4 regions of the Selenomonas sp. FC4001 genome follow, and region 2 is predicted to be linked to each of the others. Evidence: riboswitches for the same ligand, from Rfam matches in the RefSeq annotation. Region 2 holds a riboswitch; each other region holds the start of a gene.
The links. Region 2 has a riboswitch for cobalamin ahead of T320_RS10970 (sirohydrochlorin cobaltochelatase). Riboswitches for the same ligand answer to the same signal wherever they lie in the genome.
Positions count from the first base shown of each region.

Region 1 (3,482 bases), 190 kb from region 2:
AACTTATTTTCCCGAAAAACCGTCATCAATGGGCCTCCTTCTTCAGACGCGGGTCAAGGTAGACATAAGACAAATCCACCAACGCATTGATGGCCATGTACACAATGGAAATCCAGAGCACAAAGCCTTCAATCAGCGGATAATCCCGCATGGAAATCGCCCGCACCGCCATATTGCCGATGCCCGGCCAGGAGAACACCATTTCGATTACGGCCACGCCGCCCAGAAGCCAGCCAATGGACATGCCCAAGAGCGTAATCAACGGCAGAACGGCATTGGGCAGCACATGCTTCCAGAGGATTGCTTTCTCCGAAAGTCCGCGGGCTCTAGCGCCCACCACATAATCCTGCTGCAGTTCCTCCAAGAACACCGTGCGCACCTGCCGGATATACTTGGACGACATATAAAGCGCTAATGTGAGTGCCGGCAGAACAATGCCCTGTGCCGTCACCGCCGATTTGGCAATCGGGAACCAGCCCAGCTTCAAGCCGAACACATAGAGAAAGATAAGACCGAGCCAAAAGGTCGGCATGGATACCCCGATAAACGAAACCGTCCGCACCAGATAATCCTGCCAGCCATTGCGATGCACAGCCGACCATATCCCCAGTGGCAGGGATATGAGCAGGACGAACACAATCGTCACAGCCGCCAGCGTCAGGGTTCCGGCAAAGCCTTCGAGCAGTTTATCCGTTACCGGTTTCTTGGCCGAGTAAGACATGCCCATATCCCCATGGAGAACGCCTCCGGCCCAGTTGACATACTGCACGAGGAACGGCTTATCCAGGCCCAGCTCTGCGCGGGTCTTGTCCAAGGTTTCCTGCGATACAATCGTATCACCGGCCTCCAAAAGCATGGCCGCCGGGTCCCCCGGTGCCAGATAGGTCAAACAAAATGTCAGAAAGCTGACGCCCACAAGGGTTATCAGCATTTGCGACAATTTGCTTACAAGTTTTTGCAAAATCATCCACACTCCCTAAAAAATTATAAAAAAAGCCTGTCCGCATAAAAATGCAGACAGGCTCACCGTAACAAACTCCAGTAAAATCCCCATCCCCATCGCTCGCGGGTGTAAGAAACAGCAATCGTTTCTTGCGGTGATTGTCAATCAGGCAGTTCTCCTGGCTCCAGTTCATCATCATATCGCGCCTTCCCAGAAATGCTTTGCCCTTTCCAGTGACCTAAATGCAATATGACTCCCTGTTACAGTGGCGGGACCGCTCCGGCATATACCGGATTTTCTATTAAGTCTTCCGACACCTGATTCAACCGTATATTAAAAATTACTCTCAATACACAATAAGACAAACAAGATTTTACCACTCTCCCCAGGCTGTGTCAAGTGTCACAGGCCATTTGCGGGCGGGCTTTCCAAAGGCGCCAGAGCAAAAATGACGCGCAGGACGCCCTAAGGGACTGGTCAATCGCCAAAGCTAACCATGCCCCTGCCAGCCCTAAGTCGAGCACCTGCAGGAAAAACGCCGTAATCAGCGGCCGCAGGAAAGCGATGCTCACAAAGGAATAGGCAGCGACCTGACTCGTCTTGCCGCTGCCCCGAAGGACACCGGCGCAGACCATAGCATGGGCTTCGGGAAAACTCACCGCTGCCACAAAAATCATAATCAAAGCGCCTAACGGCAGAAGCTCTGCCTCATGGGAATAGATGCCAAAGATTTCCTCCCGCAGTACATAGGTGGCAGCAAAGGAAATCAGCGAGAACACAAAACTCCACTTGAGTCCTGCGCGCAGCTGCCGCTGCCAGTAGCTCCAGTCTCCGGCACCATGGGCATGCCCGGCCAGCACCATATTGGCTTTGCCCAGGCCGCCCGCAAAGCAGTAATAAAAATCGCAGAAGTTCATGCAGATGGCATGCACGGCATAGGCCGCTGTACCGAGTTCAGCGACCATGCGCGTATAGAGCACCATGCCGATACGCTCAAAGCCCTGCTCGCTGAACACGCCGCCAAAGACCGGCAAGAATTCCTGAAAATACGCCCGCGTCGGCCAAAAACTGCCCCAGCCAGACCATTCGCTCTCCTTCAGCTGATAGCCTGTTACGCCCAGCGTCCAGCCCGTACCGATAACCGTACCCACGGCCGCACCAACCACGCCCATTTCCGGGAAGGGCCCCAGTCCGAAAATCAGCAGGGCGTTGGCGATAATGTTGACCACATTGCCCTGCACATTGGCACTCATGACCTGTTTGGTATGACCATACCCCAGTTGCACAGCCTGCAGGATAGTGGATAGCGTCGTCAAAAACACGCCGACCAGCGCAATATCGCCATAGGCCAGAGCCGCCGCCATGTATTCCTCCTTGGCTCCCATCCAGCTTAGGATCCCCTCTAAATGCAGGAAGAAAAGCACATGGAGTACGCCCATCAGAATGAGCATACAAAAAAGTGTCCGCGCCAAGAGCGCAGGCACTTCCTGTAATTTCTTCTCCCCAAACTTCCGGGCGGTGAGCAGCGTCAGCACCGAGGCCACCGACCGCACCACACACAAGAGCATCATGCGCGGCTGCGTGAAGATACTCACCGCCGCAATGGCCGCCGTTCCGAGCACGCCCACCATGATGATGTCCACCGAGGAAAGCAGCACCATAAAGAGCCCTTCCAACGCAGCAGGCATGGCTATGCCCAAATAATGTCTGTCATCTTGTTGTAATCGCACAGCAAAACTCCTCATCATCGAAAATTAATCTCATTACGATAATAACAGGTCTGACGATTTCTGCACAAGCCCCCCGGGGGGATATTTTATTTTGTTTCCGTCAAATGACTTTTTTCCAAAGCCGCCAATTCAGCGTCACGTTCTGCCGTCGGCTGTTTGACTTTGAGCATCATGGCATCACCAAACGAGAAGAAGCGGTACTTCATCTCCACTGCCGTCTTATAAGCATCCAGTACGAAGTTGCGGCCTGCAAAGGCGCTGATGAGCATAATCAACGTGGATTTGGGCAGGTGGAAGTTCGTGATGATGGCATCGACAATCTTGAAGTCGTAGCCCGGATAGATGAAAATCTGCGTCCAGCCACTCTTGGCAGAAATTTCTCCCATGCCATCTGCTGCCGATTCCAAGGTGCGGATACTGGTCGTGCCCACGGCGATAACGCGATGGCCAGCCTTTTTCGTATCCATGATGAGTTTGGCCGTTTCTTCCGGCACATTGTAGAATTCCTTGTGCATATCATGCTTCTGGATGTCTTCCACATTGACCGGACGGAAGGTGCCCAGACCTACATGAAGCGTCACAAAGCCAAGGTTCACGCCCATATCCTTGAGCTCCTGCATCTGCTCCTTGGTGAAATGCAGACCAGCAGTCGGTGCTGCCGCCGAACCCTGTTCGCGATTATAAACCGTCTGATAGCGTTCCTTATCCTCCAGTTTTTCATGGATGTATGGCGGCAGCGGCGTTTCGCCGAGGCGGTCGAGGATTTCCTCGAAGATGCCCTCATACTGGAACTCCACAATGCGGCCGCC
Region 1 covers NZ_KL370793.1:86,583-90,064, forward strand. Annotated here, with positions in the region: gene nikC (nickel transporter permease) at 1-26, opposite strand, end outside; gene nikB (nickel ABC transporter permease) at 26-967, opposite strand; cobalamin riboswitch at 1,094-1,279, opposite strand; gene T320_RS10145 (MATE family efflux transporter) at 1,339-2,673, opposite strand; gene queA (tRNA preQ1(34) S-adenosylmethionine ribosyltransferase-isomerase QueA) at 2,760-3,482, opposite strand, start outside.
Region 1: it holds a riboswitch for cobalamin, as region 2 does, so the genes downstream of both, nikB (nickel ABC transporter permease) here and T320_RS10970 (sirohydrochlorin cobaltochelatase) in region 2, are expected to answer to the same signal.

Region 2 (3,482 bases):
TGTCCGGGGGAATGAAGCGGCGCTTGCTTATTGCCCGGGCACTGATTCATAAGCCCAAGATTCTCTTTATGGATGAGCCGACTGTAGCCCTTGACCCGCAGGTGCGGCGGCGCATCTGGGACTTGGTGCGGGGACTTGCCCGGGACGGCGTGACGGTGTTTTTAACCACGCATTATATCGAGGAAGCAGAAAATCTCTGCCAGCGGGTGGCCATCTTAAACAAGGGGAAACTTACGGCACTTGACACGCCGGAAAACTTCAAGGAACGGCTCGGAAAATTCACCGTGGAATGGGATGGCAGCGAGGGACGGGAATACCGCTTCTTCGGAGAAAAACAGGAAGCGGCGGCCTTTGCCGGCAGTCAGGAAGCGGCTGGCGGCATCCTTATCCGCCCCACGAATCTCGAAGATGTGTTTATTGAACTTACCGGGCATAAAGGAGGCCTGTGATTTTGCAAGTTTTATACGATACCTGGACGGTATTCTGGCGGGATTGGGTTGTACTCAAGCGGCGCCTGACCAAGTTCATTCTGGCCCGTATGGTGGCGCCTATGCTCTATCTGGTGGCCTTTGGCTGGGGATTGGGGCGCAGTATTAACGTGGGCAGCGGCAGTTATCTGGACTTCCTCGTGCCGGGGATACTGGCGCTGAATTCCATGAATATCAGCTTTAACAGCATCACGCCGGTACATGCCGAGCGCATTTACCATAAGAGTTTGGAAGAATATATTCTGGCTCCGATTAAGCCTGCCGCCTATGTGCTGGGGAAGGTCTTAGCGGCGGTTCTCCGCAGCCTTATCTCCAGTGCCATCATTTTGGTACTGGCCTATGGTTTTGGCGCCCGGCTGGAGCTTTCCGGCCAGATGCTGCTGGTGCTGGTGCTCAATGCCGTTATCTTTGCGGAGGTAGGCTTTTTTGCCGCCATGAAAATCAGCACCTATGAGGAAATGAGTCAGGTGAACACTTATATCCTGCTGCCCATGTCCTTTCTCTGTGGCACCTTTTTTACCACGCAGGCATTGCCGAGCGTCCTGCGTTGGGCGATTGAAGCCCTGCCACTGACGCATACGAGCATGCTGCTGCGAAGTCTGGCTAGTGGCGGCGAAGGGGAAATTCTATCCCTGCTCGTACTGGCTGCGTATGCGCTGCTGGGCTTCTATCTGAGCCGTCGTGCCTTTGATAAGTTGGCCGCATAAATGAAATTCTTTTATGCTGTGATTGACAGCATATATCTTAGTGATTATAATTAAAAATGTGAGTGATTTCACATTTATTTATAAACTGCATAAGAGGAACAGGTGCAAGCCGGCGCACATCCGGCTGCTGAAAAGAGAAGCTGGTTAAAGGCCAGCGCGGTCCCGCCACTGTAAGGGGAGTAAGCCTGCATAGTTAAGTCACTGGAAGCGAAGCTTTTGGGAAGGCGCAGGGGAGCGATGAACCGAGCCAGGAGAACTGCCTGTTTGACAATCACCGTAGCAGCTGTTGGGAGGCTGCTGAACCTGCGAGCGATGGGAAGGGGATTTCGTCTTTTGAGATGGGAGCATCTTTCTGCGCTTTTTTGCAGAGAGGTGCTTTTTCTGATGCAGGGGAGTATTTAGGGAGGTTTTTTATTTATGAAAAACTGGCAGAAAATGTTAGCAGCAGCTATCGCCTGCGGGGCAGCTTTCTCCGCAAGCTATGTACCGGCAGAAGCAGCTTATCAGCTCAACGAGGAAGTCAAGGCTCCGACCAAGGCCCTCAAGCAGGCATCCGAAATCGGCGTGCTCAAGAACGAAAACCCGGCTATGGCTAACAAGGCCAACAAGGACGCCATTGTGGTGATGACTTTTGGTACGACGTTCAAAGATACCCGCGCTAAGACCATCGATGCTACGGTAAAGGCCATTCAGGCTAAGCATCCGAATACCAAGGTGGTAACGGCGTATACTTCCCATATCATCATTAACCGCGTGAAGAAAAACGAAGGCATTACTTTCCCGACGCCGGAAGAAGCCTTGGAACAGCTGAAAAAAGAAGGCTACACCCGCGTAGCACTGGCATCTCTCGATGTTATTCCGGGCATGGAATACAACTACGATATCGGCGTATATCACAACTACAAAGACCAGTTCAAGAAGATGACGCTGGGCACTTCTCTGATGTACTGGCAGGGTCAGGAAGAACAGGCTGACGATGTGGCTGAAACCATCAAGGCGCTGTCCACCCAGTTCCCGAAACAGGGCAAGGAAGATGCCATCCTGATTATGGCACATGGTACGCCGCAGGTTTCCAACGCTTACTATTCTGTAATTCAGGCTAAGCTCGACGAAGCCGGTTACAAGAATGTTTACGTTTACACGGTAGAAGGCTGGCCGAACCTCGAAACGGTTATGCCCAAGCTCAAGAAGAACGGCATCAAGAACATCACGCTCATGCCGATGATGATGGTTGCCGGTGACCATGCCAACAACGATATGGCTGGTAAGGAAGAAGATTCCCATAAATCCATTCTGGAAAAAGCCGGCTACAAGGTTAATGCCTACATTCACGGCATTGGCGAAAACAAGGCTATCCGCGACCTCTATGTAAAACGTGCGGAAGATGCCTGGAACGCTCTCGAAAAATAAGATTTCACCATATTCATCTATTTTATCTATATTCATCGCTGTGTTAAGCCGTCTGCCCTGCCTGAAATTGGGGCGGGCGGCTTAAACACACTTAGAGGTTTATTTGACAGGTGATAGTCAGCATAGTATGATAGGCTAAGACACTATTGTATGGAGGTTAATGATTCATGAGTGGAATCTTTTATGGTATCGGTGTGGGCCCTGGCGACCCGGAACTTTTGACGGTGAAGGCCATCAAGGCCATTGAACAGGTGGACGTGCTTATCGCTCCTAAGACGGAGAAGAAAGACGGCAGCGTGGCGCTGACGGTAGCCAAACCCTATCTCAAGAAGGATGTGGAAATCGTCTATCAGGTATTCCCCATGGTGAAGGGCTTTGCGGAAAACAGCATCGATGCATGGGAATCCAACAAGCAGGAGATTCTGGAACTGCTGCGCTCTGGCAAGAACGTGGCCTTCCTGACCATCGGTGACCCCATGTTCTACAGCACCTATATCTACGTGTTCCGCCTGCTCGAAAATGAGGGTGTGGACATTCAGACCATTCCCGGCATTCCGGCATTTGCCGCTATCGGCAGCCAGCTCGGTTACCCTATTGTGGAAGGGGACGACGTGCTATCCATCATTCCGGCAACTGCCAGCCCCGAAAAGGTGGAAAAGGCCATGCAGGCTGCCGACAATGTGGTGCTCATGAAGGTCTACAAGAACTTTGAAGAAGTGGCCGACATGCTGGACAAAAACGAAATGGCTGAACAGGCTGTACTTGTGAGCCGTGCCGGCCTCGATGATGAAAAAATCATCTATGATGTCCTGGCCCATAAGAAGGAAAAGCTGAACTATCTCTCCACGATTTTGACGCGCAAAAAATAATAGGGGAT
Region 2 covers NZ_KL370793.1:277,067-280,548, reverse strand. Annotated here, with positions in the region: gene T320_RS10980 (ABC transporter ATP-binding protein) at 1-449, shown strand, start outside; gene T320_RS10975 (ABC transporter permease) at 452-1,195, shown strand; cobalamin riboswitch at 1,279-1,474, shown strand; gene T320_RS10970 (sirohydrochlorin cobaltochelatase) at 1,613-2,605, shown strand; gene cobI (precorrin-2 C(20)-methyltransferase) at 2,773-3,474, shown strand.

Region 3 (3,482 bases), on a different contig from region 2:
TCCCAGCTGCCAGCCATTCTGATAGTCTAGGCCTTGCATATGGGTGTCAAATTTTCCCTGATATGATGTGGACTTATAGTTGGCAAAATAACGCAGAAAACCAGTTACCGGCTTATTCTGTTTAAAATTCCATGTTAAAGCACCATAATTATAGATATGTTCCTGTCTGCCATTACTCTTACCAGCTATACCGGCATCCAATGAACGATGCGTAAAAGTAAAACGCAAAGACTCCTGCTTCGTCAATTGCTTATCGAGCCGCAGCGATATGCTCTGATTGTCATAGTCGCTATTTGGCATTTGGTTGCTGGAACTTCCGCCCCCTTTGTAATTGAAGTCTCCCCGTTTCTGTAAGCCTCCCGTTACAAACCAGCTCCACCCATTTGCTATTCCCTGATTTGTCAATTCATAGTTATGCTGACCGAAAGACCCCATATTCATATCCAAAGTAGTCTCGGCTTTTTCTCCCTGTCGTGTAATGATATTGATGACGCCCCCTACTGCATCACTGCCGTAAAGCGCAGAGCCCGCCCCTTTGACCACTTCAATACGCGCAATATTTTTCACCGATGGCAGCATCCCCAAGCTAATACTGCCACGAGTCATCGACCCCTGGTCATTATTTAGGCGCTGACCATCAAGCAAAACAACCACACGTTGATCACCATTGATAATTACCTCCGCATCGCCATTGGCATTCCCATTGGTAATGACCACTCCATTGACATTACGCAGAGCCTCCCCTACGGTCTGATAGCGATTATCCTCAATCTGCTGAGCCGTAATTACCGTGACATCTGCCGGCGTGCGCATCCGGGTGGAGGGCATACGCTCTGCCGTTACCACGACATCACCCAAGTCCTCATTTACTGTTTCAGCTTGACAGATTGTCGCCCCCAAGCACAAACTCCCCATAGCACATGCCGTCAATGCCTTCCTCGTCAAATTATTCTGCACTTAAGATTCCCCCTTAATTCTCGATTGCTGACAAGTGCTGCTGTGGTGGCAATTTAAACTTGTCGCCGTAGACGCGATAGGCTATCTCTTGTACAGCAAAAACAAAATCCTGTGAACAATTATATATATATCCTTCATCCGGTTCTAACAGCTGACCATTTTTTATCGCCTGCATATTTTGCAGCGAAGGATCATCCAGATATTCGGACCGGAAGCGGTTAATATCAAATTGACCATGATTATTATATGTTGGTAAAAATAAAATATCTGGATTTATCTCCACCAATTTTTCCTTGCTCATCTCTTCGCCGTTTTTAATGCCTGCGGCTGCTCGCCCGTTGATTACACCAGCCAACTGACATGCTTCATCAAAGCAACAGCCTGCACCACCATAGCCCTTCATCAAGGAAATCAGCACCACACTGCGTCGCTGCTCAGCAGGTATTTTTTCCACCTTTTCCCCAATATCCGCAAGCTTTTTATCCATCTTGGATAGCAATATCGCCCCTCGCTCTGGTTCGCCAGCAGCCTGAGCCAGCAGCGTGATTGTCTCCTTAATCTCCTGCAAACTGCGAGGCCCCTTACAAACCACCACTGGAATCCCTAAATCGCGCAGCGCTGCCACACGGGACAAATCTCCCCAATCAGGAATAATCACCAAATCTGGCTGCAAAGCAGCTATCTCCTCCACCGAAGGATAACGGATTTTGTTCGCCACCTGTTTTCCCAACTCTACTACGTTGGAACTCGCTGGATCATCCAGCATGGCATTAACTGCTGCCATGCGCTCTGGTTCTACCAATCCCAACATTATTTCATCCGTACTCATGGACATCGTCAGAATGCGCCGTGGTTTTGATTGGATGTTAACCGACGTCCCCTGTACATCCATCACCGTATAGGCCGCGTTATCTTTTTGTTCTGCCGTATTCCCTTTACATCCAGCCAAACATGCCAGGTTCAATACCAACATTATTGCCAATATCCAGCGAAAAGGTTTTTGCATATTCCATCCCTCCAAACAATCAAAAAAGCCATCCTCGTAAAAGGACAGCTGAAAGCCTGCACTATAAAATTACCTAATGGCACAGAAAATACGGCTAATCCCCTCCCCATCCCTCGCAGGTAATAACGGTGATTGTCAATTAGGCAGTTCTCCTGGCTCTGGTTCGTTGCACCTCTGCGCCTTCCCAAGGTTTCCCCCAGTGACGTTACTTTTGCAGATTCGCTCCCCATTACAGTGGCGTGACCGCGCCGGAATTTAACCGGCTTTTCTATTAAGTATTACAACACCTAATCCCTATAAAATTTATTGTTTACAATATGTTTTATATAATATCATTATCTATATTTGTTGTCAATGCTAGTAACTTTGTTCTTCTAAAAGCCATTCATACAAAAAGTGGGCTGCTACACGTTCAATACTCGTGTAGCAGCCCACTTTTTAAGCTAGTACGTAAACCTCAATGTTTCTCCGGCCGAAGTTCATGCATTCGCCGTAAGTTTCCATGCACAGGTCCACTTTCTGACCGCGGATAGCACCGCCGGTATCGGCAGCGATAGCCACGCCATACCCCGGGATATATACCCGGGACCCCAATGGAATGACCCCAGGGTCAACCGCAACGACACCGCGGCGGGCAGGAATACCAGTGGCGGTAATGCCTGCGCCGCTCCCATCTGTGGGGAGGTAAGCCGTTGCTTCCATAGTGTAGGCGGCGGTATAGGCCATCATGCCCATTTCCGTCTGCACCTTGGGTCTCATCTGTTCTTCACGCATACGCTGCAGTGCCTCGCGTTTTTTGGCACTGTCAGATACTACTATGTCTAGGTTCTCCTGAATTTTCGCATCCAGTCCCAGAGGCGTTTCCACGTCCTCCAGATTATAGCCCAACTCGATCAGGGCGTCACCTACGGTCTGCTTGCTGGTCACAATCTGTTTTGCCTGACCATTGTACGTTACCGTTACCGGAACCGCGCGGTAAACGGTGATTTTCGTGTTCTTGCCATCCTTTTCCAGATGGTATTCGTCATTGGCTCTAAGTTTCACGCCATTTTTTCCTAAGATAAAAGCTGGATTCGTATGATTAGTCGTGGTCGTAATTGTCTTGCCATCGGCCACAATGGTCACCTGGTGCCAATCGTCCGGCAACGTGGTTTTGGTAAAACCAGTTGTCATCATCATCATAATGGCCAGCACCACGCACATTACGATTTTCTGTTCTTTATGATTGAATGTTAACAGCTTCTTTAAACTCATTAAAAGCCCCCTTCAAGGTTTGGTGAAGAACTTTTAGCAGTATAGCATGAGATTTGAACCCTTGTCAAATCCCACCGATATATTCTCCCACATTTAGCTGAAAAACACATGAAAAATGGGAATAAAAAAGCAGTGGACGGCTATTTTCATAGTTCGTCCACCACTTTTGCTCAAAAACAGGCAAATTCCCGTTTTAGATACCGTATAATTCCTCAGCGCTCTCTGAGGTTTGTTTAGCCACCATTTCCACAGAAATTCCCTTTAT
Region 3 covers NZ_JNJF01000010.1:14,282-17,763, reverse strand. Annotated here, with positions in the region: gene T320_RS04480 (TonB-dependent receptor plug domain-containing protein) at 1-957, opposite strand, end outside; gene T320_RS04475 (ABC transporter substrate-binding protein) at 971-1,963, opposite strand; cobalamin riboswitch at 2,088-2,269, opposite strand; gene T320_RS04470 (G5 and 3D domain-containing protein) at 2,402-3,217, opposite strand; gene T320_RS04465 (TatD family hydrolase) at 3,411-3,482, opposite strand, start outside.
Region 3: it holds a riboswitch for cobalamin, as region 2 does, so the genes downstream of both, T320_RS04475 (ABC transporter substrate-binding protein) here and T320_RS10970 (sirohydrochlorin cobaltochelatase) in region 2, are expected to answer to the same signal.

Region 4 (3,482 bases), on a different contig from region 2:
AATACACCAAGACCATTATCGCCACGAAGGGGCGGGCCAGCTATCTGGGTGAGCGCAGCATTGGCCATCAGGACCCGGGAGCTACGTCTTCCCTGTATATGCTGCAGGAAATCGAAAAATGTTTGTAAGGAAAGTCTTCACGGTGGGGTGAGTAATTTGGTCGGGATAGTAATCGTATCACATAGCGAAAAATTGGCAGCAGGAGTTGTGGAAATCGCTAAGATGATGGCTCCCAATGCGCCGTTAGTGGCAGCAGGGGGACTGGATGATGGCGGCCTGGGGACAAGCTATAGCAAGATAAGCGACGCTATCGATGAAGTGTACTCCGATGACGGTGTGGCCGTGCTCATGGATATGGGCAGTGCCGTAATGACCACGGAAATCGTTATCGAGGACAAGGATGACAGCAAGGTAAGAATGTTGGACTGTCCGTTGGTGGAAGGGGCAGTGCTTGCCGCAGTGGAATCCATTGGCGGCATTACCTTGGATGAACTGGCGGTAAAAATCAAGGAATCCTACAATGTACGTAAGTTCCCAGAGTAAAGGTGGTAATCATGAAGGAAGAAATCTTAGAAGTAATTGCGACCCGGCATAGCACCCGTAAATTTAAGCCCACGATGGTGGAGTCGTCCCTGCTGGAGAAAGTTATCGAAGCAGGCCGCCGGGCACCCAGCGGTAAGAGCAAGAATACGAATCATTTTTTGGTGATTCGCGATGCGGCGGTGCTGAATAAATTGGTGGAATTGGTGCAGTCTGAATTTGCCAAGATGGAGATTACGCCGGAAAATGAAGCCAATATCGGCGGCGCTATCAAGCTGTCCAAGAAGGGGAATTACGTCTTCAAGTACAATGCCCCGGTGCTGATTGTCGTAGCCAATAAGAAGGACTATGGCAACAATATGGCGGATAGCTGTGCCGCCATGGAGAATATGCTGTTGGCAGCCAATGCGTTGGACTTGGGCGCCTGCTGGATAAACCAGCTGCGCTGGCTGCAGGATAATCCGGTGCTGCTGGACTATCTCCATGAACTCGGCATGAAGGATGACGAATGGGTTTTCGGTTCCATCAGTCTGGGTTATCCGGATATGCCGGATGGTCTGCCCAATCGGAACATCACCACCATCAAGGGCAATGAAGTAACGTATATTGGCTGAGATGAAAATTATTTATTGCGTTGACAATAAAGAAAATTTATGCTAATATACATACTGTAAACGAAAGCACAATCGAATATGGTTGGGTCAGGTGTCTTAGACTTAATAGGGAAGCCGGTATAAGCCGGCGCGGTCCCGCCACTGTAACAGGGAGTTTATCTGCATAGTTATGTCACTGGGAGTTCATCCTGGGAAGGCGCAGATAAATGTTGATCTGGAGCCAGGAGAACTGCCTGATTAACAATCGCCGTTTGACCTGCGAGTGATGGGGATGGAGATTTATCGGTACTGAAAAGTTTTTAGAACCTGGGTTAGTGTGGGTATTTTCGAGTAGCGTAAATGAGCTCTTCCCTACGCGGGAAGAGCTATTATTTTGCCTATTTCGTCGAAAGGTTTTTCCTGTCGGTTTTATCTGACAGGAAGAAATGCTCATACATTTCATTCAGTTCTATGGATTGTCTGCGTTCTTGCAGCAGCTCCGATAGCTTTATCGGAGCTTATTTTTTTCCATTTACATAGGGGACGTGTTCCCATGACTATCGGGGATAGTGGATAATAATTTGAGGGGAGTCTTTGGACACCATGGAAGCACTTTGTATTGGATTAGCACTTTTAGGACTTATGTATTTTGCTTACCGCGGTTGGTCAATTATTCTGATTGCACCGTTTTTCGCGGGGCTGGCGGCGCTGGCCAGTATGTTTGATATACTGCCGGTGTACAGCGAGCTGTATATGACCAGATTAGCGGAGTATGTGAAGACATATTATCCCGTATTCCTTTTCGGGGCAGTGTTCGCTAAGCTGATGGAAAAAGGGGGACTGGCTTCGGCCATCGCCGGCAAGATTGTGGATGTGCTTGGGGAAAAGCGGGCAATTCTGGCGGTATTGATGGGCTGCGGGGCTTTGACTTATGGCGGGCTCTCCGTATTCGTGGTGGCCTTTGTTATGTATCCCTTTGGTGCGGTGGTGTTTAAGAAGGCGGACATTCCCAAGCGGTTGCTGCCGGCGGCGCTTTGGGTTGGTATCTTCTCCTTTGCCATGGTATCGTTGCCCGGCACACCGCAAATTCAGAATATTATTCCGTCCTCATATTTTCAGACAAGTACCTGGGCGGCACCGGGCATCGGCTTGTTTGCTTCCCTGTTGTTCTTGCTGATTGGCTGGGGCTGGATTGGCCGAAGGGCAAAACATTTGCAGGCACAGGGAGAAGGTTATGGTGACCATGGCAGTGACGGACGTAAGAAACGCAATCCGAAAATTAATATTCCCTGGTATTGGGCAATGGTTCCCCTGCTTATGGTTATTGTCATCAATGTGATTCTCTCGAATCCCTTTGGTTGGGAATGGGGCTTCCATTGGAATGAGGAAAGTCTGGCTGCCTTTGTGCCCTTGAAGTTGACACTACTGGCTTCTCATGTAGGTAAGGTTTCGGCCATCTGGTCTATCAGCGTGGCTTTGATTCTTAGCAGTATTGCCGCTGCCTACATCGGCCGCAAACGGTTGAAAGTCACCGATGGTTTCCTGCCAACCGTCAACTATGCGGCACTGTCCTCTGGCTCTGCTGCGCTCAATGTTGCTTCCGGCTATGCCTTCGGCTGCGTTATTACCGCTATGCCAGGTTTTGCGCCTGTGACGGAATGGCTGGTGGGCATTGCCGCTTCCTTTGGCCCGCTGCTGTCGGCGGTTATTACCACGAATATCATGTGCGGCATTACTGGTTCTGCTTCCGGTGGTTTGACCATTGCTCTGTCGGCGTTGGGTGACCAGTGGGCATCCATGGCCATCGCCGCAGGGATTCCCTTGGAGGTTCTCCATCGTATCGTGGCGGTAGCTTCCGTAGGTATCGACCCGGTTCCGCATTGCGGCGCACTGGTAACTCTGCTGGCTATCTGCGGTCTGTCCCATAAGGAATCTTACTTTGACATTGCCATGATTATGGGCATGAAGTTCTTGGTTCCGTTCCTGTGCATTATCTTCTATATGCTGACGGGAATCTGCTAAGCTGTTGGTTGACATCTAAATATTAAGCAAAGCTCGTAAAAGGCCGGTGCAACTATTTCTTTCACTGAGACGCTTCGCGTCAAACATTACAGAAATAGTTGCACCGGCCTTTATTGTTAGTTGTGATAAATGAACCTGAATGGATTAGGTATGCTTTAATGGTTCGTAAGCATCTGTGTGGAGGTATTCCCGGTCAACAACTTCGCCGTTTTTCATCCAAAGGCGGTAGAGGGACGGGCGCATGGTGCTGCCTTCCGTGACCAGAGCAATGCTCTTGCCGCCCAAGTCAGCTTTGGTGCCCAGAACGTAAATGGTCAGAGTATTGCC
Region 4 covers NZ_JNJF01000014.1:89,350-92,831, forward strand. Annotated here, with positions in the region: gene dhaL (dihydroxyacetone kinase subunit DhaL) at 1-128, shown strand, start outside; gene dhaM (dihydroxyacetone kinase phosphoryl donor subunit DhaM) at 148-543, shown strand; gene T320_RS07480 (nitroreductase) at 555-1,154, shown strand; cobalamin riboswitch at 1,227-1,406, shown strand; gene T320_RS07485 (GntP family permease) at 1,737-3,155, shown strand; gene T320_RS07490 (VanW family protein) at 3,300-3,482, opposite strand, start outside.
Region 4: it holds a riboswitch for cobalamin, as region 2 does, so the genes downstream of both, T320_RS07485 (GntP family permease) here and T320_RS10970 (sirohydrochlorin cobaltochelatase) in region 2, are expected to answer to the same signal.